DNA from 3 places in the Pseudomonas agarici genome. Region 2 is predicted to be linked to each of the others. Evidence: predicted binding sites of a transcription regulator. Region 2 holds the regulator's gene; each other region holds the start of a gene.
What was found. Region 2 encodes FliA, which starts transcription of late flagellar genes. Its sites were predicted from a motif close to CTAAAGTTTNNNNNNNNNNNGCCGNTAA; they were not measured.

Region 1: a site for FliA is predicted at 1,097-1,124, ahead of AWM79_RS09825 (flagellar protein MotY). Genes of this name have one in related genera too.
Region 3: a site for FliA is predicted at 1,031-1,058, ahead of motA (flagellar motor stator protein MotA). Genes of this name have one in related genera too.

Annotation. Positions count from the first base shown of each region.
Region 1 covers NZ_CP014135.1:2,218,949-2,221,218, forward strand. The annotation lists gene AWM79_RS09820 (argininosuccinate synthase) at 1-23, opposite strand, end outside; gene AWM79_RS09825 (flagellar protein MotY) at 128-1,033, opposite strand; gene pyrC (dihydroorotase) at 1,190-2,236, shown strand; gene rnt (ribonuclease T) at 2,233-2,270, shown strand, end outside.
Region 2 covers NZ_CP014135.1:1,890,853-1,893,122, forward strand. The annotation lists gene AWM79_RS08290 (protein phosphatase CheZ) at 1-438, opposite strand, end outside; gene AWM79_RS08295 (chemotaxis response regulator CheY) at 461-832, opposite strand; gene fliA (RNA polymerase sigma factor FliA) at 1,013-1,753, opposite strand; gene fleN (flagellar synthesis regulator FleN) at 1,750-2,270, opposite strand, start outside.
Region 3 covers NZ_CP014135.1:4,476,288-4,478,557, forward strand. The annotation lists gene motB (flagellar motor protein MotB) at 1-108, opposite strand, end outside; gene motA (flagellar motor stator protein MotA) at 112-963, opposite strand; gene AWM79_RS19680 (HDOD domain-containing protein) at 1,174-2,270, shown strand, end outside.

The DNA of each region.
Region 1 (2,270 bases), 330 kb from region 2:
ACGACCTTGTTTACGTCGGCCATGCCATCACTCCACGGGTTGTACGGAAAGGCACCGATTCTACCGACCAAAACCGCGAATTTACAGAGGCGCGACAGCTAATGTCGAACGAGCGACGACAGCCGATTCAGGAAGTTGTCGCCGAATTTCCCGCCGCCGCCGTCGGGGCCGGTTTTTCAAGTGCCGGAACGCGCTCGAGATGAATGTTGACCCGACGGTTCTTCGCCCGGTTGGCGGAGTTGGTATTAGGCGCCAACGGGTAACGCTCACCGTGGAAGCGCACGATGATCTGTGATTCCGGAATGCCGTTGGCCGTGAAAAAGTCCTTCACCGACAGTGCTCGCCGACGCGACAGGTCGCGATTGGTCAGGCGATTACCGCTATTGTCCGAGTGACCGTCGAGTTCGATGTGATTGACGCGGGGATCTGCCTTGATGAAGTCCAGCATCACCTGCAACTGGGCTTTGGCCTGCGCATCCAGATCGATACCACCACCGGGAAAGCCAATCTCGGCCTGCTTCACCTGCTCGAAGTTCTTCGCCAGCAGCTTGGCGGTACAAGCCTGGAAATCGCTGTAGGCTTGGCTGAACTTCACCGGCAGCAGCCGCACTTCGGCAACCCCGCCGTCTCGCGAGTAATGACGAATGACCGGGCTGCGGCCCTCGAACAGACCACGAAACAGCCCACCAGCCTGGCCTTGGGAACTGTTGAACAGGATATCGCCGTTGCCAACCTGCACCGATCCCAGGTTGATATCACCGCGCCCGGGTTGCCAAGGCGCAGCCGCGGCCAGCAGGGTTGCCGAACCACCGCCGAACACATGGTTATAGGCCCTCAGACGAAAAATCGCCTGCTCGCCCGCCCGTCGCACGAACTCGCCCGAACCGAAGTCGGTGATCGGCTGAGCCAGTCGACACTCGAATGGGTCACCTTCCACTTTCCACTCGATGCTCTCCAGACGGGTCTGGAAGGTCAGCGCCACGGTGGGCAGACTGACGAACATACTGAGCAAGGCTAAATAACGCTGGCGCACGGGAGGCTCCAATGGTTTCACGACTTTGAGACTGGCATACCGGCTCTACACACTACGTTCGGGATATCGGTCACTGGCAGCAAAACTTGATAGCGAGTGCCTGAGAGAGTCTTTTCCGGTAGCATTCCCATCAGTTCGACCCGCCTGGAATCCCCAATGTCCGACCGCCTGACCCTGCTGCGTCCCGACGACTGGCATATTCATCTTCGCGATGGTGCTGTGTTACCTCACACTGTAGCGGATGTTGCGCGCACCTTTGGTCGCGCCATCATCATGCCCAACCTGGTGCCTCCGATACGCAACGCCGCCGAGGCCGATGGCTATCGCCGGCGCATTCTCGCGGCACGGCCGACCGGTAGCCGTTTCGAACCGCTGATGGTGCTCTACCTCACCGACCAGACCCAGCCCGAGGATATCCGCGCCGCCAAGGCCTGCGGTTTTGTCCACGCGGCCAAGCTCTATCCAGCCGGTGCGACCACCCACTCGGATTCCGGCGTCACCTGCGTGGACAAGATTTTTCCGGTCCTGGAAGCCATGGCCGAGGTTGGCATGCCACTACTGATCCACGGTGAAGTGACCCGTGGCGATGTCGACGTGTTCGACCGCGAGAAGCTATTCATCGACGAACACATGCGCCGTGTGGTCGAGCGCTTCCCAACGCTGAAAGTAGTGTTCGAACACATCACCACCGCCGACGCGGTGCAATTCGTCAACGAGGCTGCGGCCAACGTCGGTGCGACCATTACCGCGCACCACCTGCTCTATAACCGCAACCACATGCTGGTGGGCGGTATCCGGCCGCACTTCTACTGCCTGCCCATCCTCAAGCGCAACACCCACCAACAGGCCCTGCTCGACGCCGCCACCAGCGGCAGCGAAAAGTTCTTTCTCGGCACCGACTCGGCGCCCCATGCCCAGCATGCCAAGGAAACCGCCTGCGGTTGCGCCGGCTGCTACACCGCTTATGCGGCTATCGAGCTGTATGCCGAGGCATTCGAACAACGCAATGCCCTGGACAAGCTCGAAGGTTTCGCCAGCTTGCACGGCCCACGCTTCTACGGCCTGGCACCGAACAGCGAGCGCATCACCCTGGTCCGCGAGGAGTGGACCGCCCCTGCCAGCCTGCCATTTGGCGAGCTGTCCGTCATCCCGCTGCGCGCCGGTGAAAAACTGCGCTGGCGCCTGCTGGAGGAAACGCTGTGAGTGAAGACCATTTCGATGACGAACAGGAAGGCAA
Region 2 (2,270 bases):
CCGGGCCAACACGCGAAACTCTTCGGCACCGACCTCACGCCGCATAAAGCGCCCCCAGTCGTTCCTCAGCGCCTTGGCTTCGTCATTCAGCCCGTTGACCCGAGGGGTGGCACTCTCCACTAGATCCATGGTGCGGTTGGCCGCCGCCTCGGTCAGCCGGACCACATAGGACAAGCGTTCGGTCGCGTCGGTGATCTGCGAAACCTCCTCGGCTTGCGGCATGGTCGGATCAATCTGAAAATTGACGATGGCGCTGTGCAGTTCGCGAGTCAGCTTGCCGACTTCCAGATACAGGCCGCGGTCACGGGTCTGGTTAAGCTCATGGATCATTTGCACCGCGTCGCCGAAGCGGCCCTTTTCAAGGCTGTCGACCAGTTCACGGGCATGTTTTTTCAGGGTCGATTCAAAATCGCCCAGTGAAGATTCGTTGTGCTCCATAGCGCCCCCGTGGCGGACTTCATCAACCGATGCGTTCGAAGATCTTCTCGATTTTCTCTTTCAGCGCCTGGGCCGTGAATGGTTTGACCACATAGCCGTTGACGCCGGCCTGGGCGGCTTCGATGATCTGCTCGCGCTTGGCTTCGGCCGTGACCATCAGCACCGGCAGGTGCTTGAGTTTTTCATCGGCACGCACATGGCGCAGCAAGTCGATGCCGGTCATGCCGGGCATGTTCCAATCGGTGACCAGAAAGTCGATGCTACCGCTATTGAGGACCGGAATGGCGGTGGTACCGTCATCGGCCTCGACCGTGTTGGTGAACCCGAGGTCACGCAACAGGTTTTTGATGATCCGCCGCATCGTTGAGAAATCATCAACAATGAGGATTTTCATGTTCTTGTTCAATTCGACCTCCAAGCAGTCTTAAACGCGTTTCAGCACCTGAACGCGCTGTTCAATCAATTCGGCACAGCTTTCGACAGCCCCTACTGCATGGAAATCACTACCGACCGAGCGCCGAGGCACCGTCAAACGCCGCATCGGTCTCGTTCGCAGTGTCCCCCACACCGCCTGTCAACGCGCTCGCCATTCCCCCAAACGCCCCCGCAAACGGGCCGCGCACTGGCTGTGTAACTGGCTGACTCGTGATTCGCTGACCCCCAGCACCTCACCGATTTCCTTGAGGTTCAGCTCCTCGTCGTAGTACAGCGCCAACACCAGTCGCTCACGCTCCGGCAAATTGGCAATCGCATCCGCCAACGCGGTCTGGAAGCGTTCATCCTCCAGGTCGCGTGACGGTTCGAGATGAGCACTCGCGCCATCCTCATGCAGCCCTTCATGTTCGCCGTCCTGCAACAGGTCGTCGAAACTGAACAGTCGGCTGCCCAAGGTATCGTTCAAAATTGCGTAATAATCATCGAGGCTCAATTGGAGTTCGGCTGCGACTTCGTGATCTTTAGCATCACGACCGGTTTTCGCTTCAATTACCCTGATTGCGTCACTGACCATACGGGTATTGTGGTGTACCGAACGGGGTGCCCAGTCGCCCTTGCGGACCTCATCGAGCATTGCACCGCGAATCCGGATACCGGCATAGGTTTCAAAACTTGCACCCTTGCTGGCGTCATATTTGGTTGAGACTTCCAACAGACCGATCATGCCCGCCTGGATCAGATCCTCGACCTGGACACTGGCCGGCAGCCGCGCCAACAAGTGATAGGCGATTCGCTTGACCAACGGCGTATAACGCTCGATCAACTCATACTGGCTGTCACGCGACGAGTTGGAATACATGCGATAGCCACTGGCGGTCATAGCACCGGTCCCGCGCTCGTCCGATGCACCAGACGTTCGACGAAAAACTCCAAATGCCCCCGTGGGTTGGCGGGCAACGGCCAGGTGTCGACCTTCTGGGCGATGGCCTTGAACGCCAGCGCACATTTCGAACGAGGGAACGCTTCGTAGACGGCACGCTGCTTCTGCACAGCCTTGCGCACGCATTCATCGTAAGGAACCGCACCGACGTATTGCAGGGCGACATCAAGGAAGCGATCGGTGACTTTAGTCAACTTGGCGAACAGGTTGCGTCCTTCCTGCGGGCTCTGGGCCATGTTGGCCAGCACCCGGAAGCGGTTCATACCGTAGTCACGATTGAGCAGCTTGATCAGCGCATAAGCATCGGTGATCGAGGTCGGTTCGTCGCAGACCACCAACAGTACTTCCTGGGCCGCGCGGACGAAACTGACGACCGAGTCTCCAATACCCGCGGCAGTATCGATCACCAACACATCGAGGTTGTCGCCAATATCGCTGAAGGCGTTGATCAGGCCGG
Region 3 (2,270 bases), 2.6 Mb from region 2:
CATCATCGCCGTGGCGAAGTCGGCGAAGGCGATTTTCCAGGAACCGCCATGATGCCTGCCGGCAAAGCGCTTGACGCGCTTGATAATGATCGGCTGATTGTTTTCCATGACTCAGCGACCGCGAACCGCTTGTTCCAGCTCGGCGAAGCTGGGACGGTGCTGCGGATACAGAACCTTGCGCCCGAACTCCACCGCCAGCGAAGGCGGCATGCCGGAGGCCGAGGCCACCAGGGACGCCTTGATCGCTTCATAGATATTCAGTTCTTCCCTGGCGTCATGGGACAACGAGGTCGCCAGCGGGCCAAAGAAGCCATACGCCGCGAGAATACCGAAGAAGGTACCCACCAGCGCCGCACCCACGTGCAGGCCGATGGACTTTTGGTCGCCCTCGCCCAGGGAAGCCATGGTCACCACGATCCCCAGTACCGCCGCGACGATACCGAAGCCGGGCATGGCGTCGGCGATGCCGTTCACTGCATGGGAAGGATGCTCCAGCTCTTCCTTGAGGCTGAACAGCTCCATGTCGAACAACCCTTCCAATTCATGGGGCGCCATGTTGCCGGAGGACATGATGCGCAGGTAATCGCAGATGTAGGCGGTCATACGCTCGTCCTTGAGCACTGCCGGATACTTGGCGAAGATCGGGCTGGCAGCGGCTTCTTCAATATCGCCTTCAATCGCCATCATGCCTTCACGGCGGCTCTTGTTGAGAATTTCGTAGATCAACCCCAACACCTCGAGATAGAAGGTGTGGGTAAAGCGCGAACTGAACATGCCCAGGGACTTCTTGACCACGTGCAGGGTCATGTAGCCGGGGTTGGCCTGCAGGAACGCACCAAAGGCGGCCCCCCCGATAATCATCACCTCGAAGGGCTGGATCAGGGCGGCAATCTTGCCATGGGAGAGCACGTACCCGCCGAGTACGCTCGCGAATACGACGATGATGCCGATAATTTTAGCCATAGGGTCAGAGCACTTACTGAGTCGGGTTCAAGGTCACATTCGGAAGTTAATCAATCTCTTCTTCTCCTTATCGGCGAATCTGCGCCAGACTATAGCCAGTCCAGGCGAAAAATCAGCAAGCAAGCCGCGCAATACCTCGCGCCGACGCCGTTACACCGCCTGCCAGGCCCGTTCCGGGCGTGTTAACCGTGATGATGATCGCGCTCGATTATGGCCAATGAAACGACTGTCTCCAGCTCAACGCCAAGCACCCTGCAAGGCTGGATGAAGCTGTTGCAAGCTGTATGCTTGCCTGTCCCCCTGGACAGTCACGACCGCGTCTGCCGGGCGATCCGCGACCGCCACAGTTCGCTGCGTGACATCGCCGAGCTGATGCAGGACAGCCCCGCGCTGGCGCTGAGCGTGATCTGCGAAGCCAACCAGCACACCCATGGCAGCATGACCGAGCCGGCCGAGAGCCTTGAGGTGGCGATCAATCGCCTGGGCCTCAAGCGCACCGAGGAGTTGCTCGAACGCCTGCCTACGCGACCGTCGGAGGACATCCCGGCAGCCCTGCGGCAAATACAGCTGATCAGCCAGCATGCCAGCCAGCAGGCCAATGGCCTGTTCGCCGCACGCCTGGCGCGACTCTGGCAGGATATCCATTGGGGCAGCCTGCTGTTTCTCGCGCCCCTGTGGCCGCTGGCGATGACTCACCCGAAGCTACTCGAGGACTGGGAGTTACGGGTACTGCACAAACACCAGCCAGCCGCCGGCGTCGAACTGCAATTGTTCGGCATCCGCCTGCTGGAGTTGTGCCAGGGGCTGGCCGATGCCTGGCGCTTGCCGGTCTGGGTGAGCCAGGGCTATCAGTTGCTGCTCAGCGAACCGCGCACGCTGGCCAAGGTGCTGCATATCGCCCGCGACAGCAGTGACCGGCTGCGCCAGCAACAGCGGCTGGATGCCGATCCGGCCCTGCGCCGCTGGCTGAACCAGCCGGCCAATACCATCCTGCTGGCCAACGGCCTGGCCCTCGCGGCGCAGCAGGCCTGGAACAGCCCGCACTGCCTGCGCTGGCAGCTCCTGTCGAGCCTTTACCTGCAACAGCCGCTGGAGCACTTACAACAACAGATCCACCAGCAGGCAGCCCAGAGTGCCAATCAGCATTCGATGGAGGATCTCTGGCACCCGGCCCAAGCGCTGATCTGGCCCTGGCATGTCCGGCGCGTGCATGCCAGCCTGCTACCGGCCTCAGCCCCCAGCTCCGAGGCGCTGGGCATCTGGCGCCAGCACTGTGCGCAACTGCTGGCCGAGCCCGTGCGTTTGAG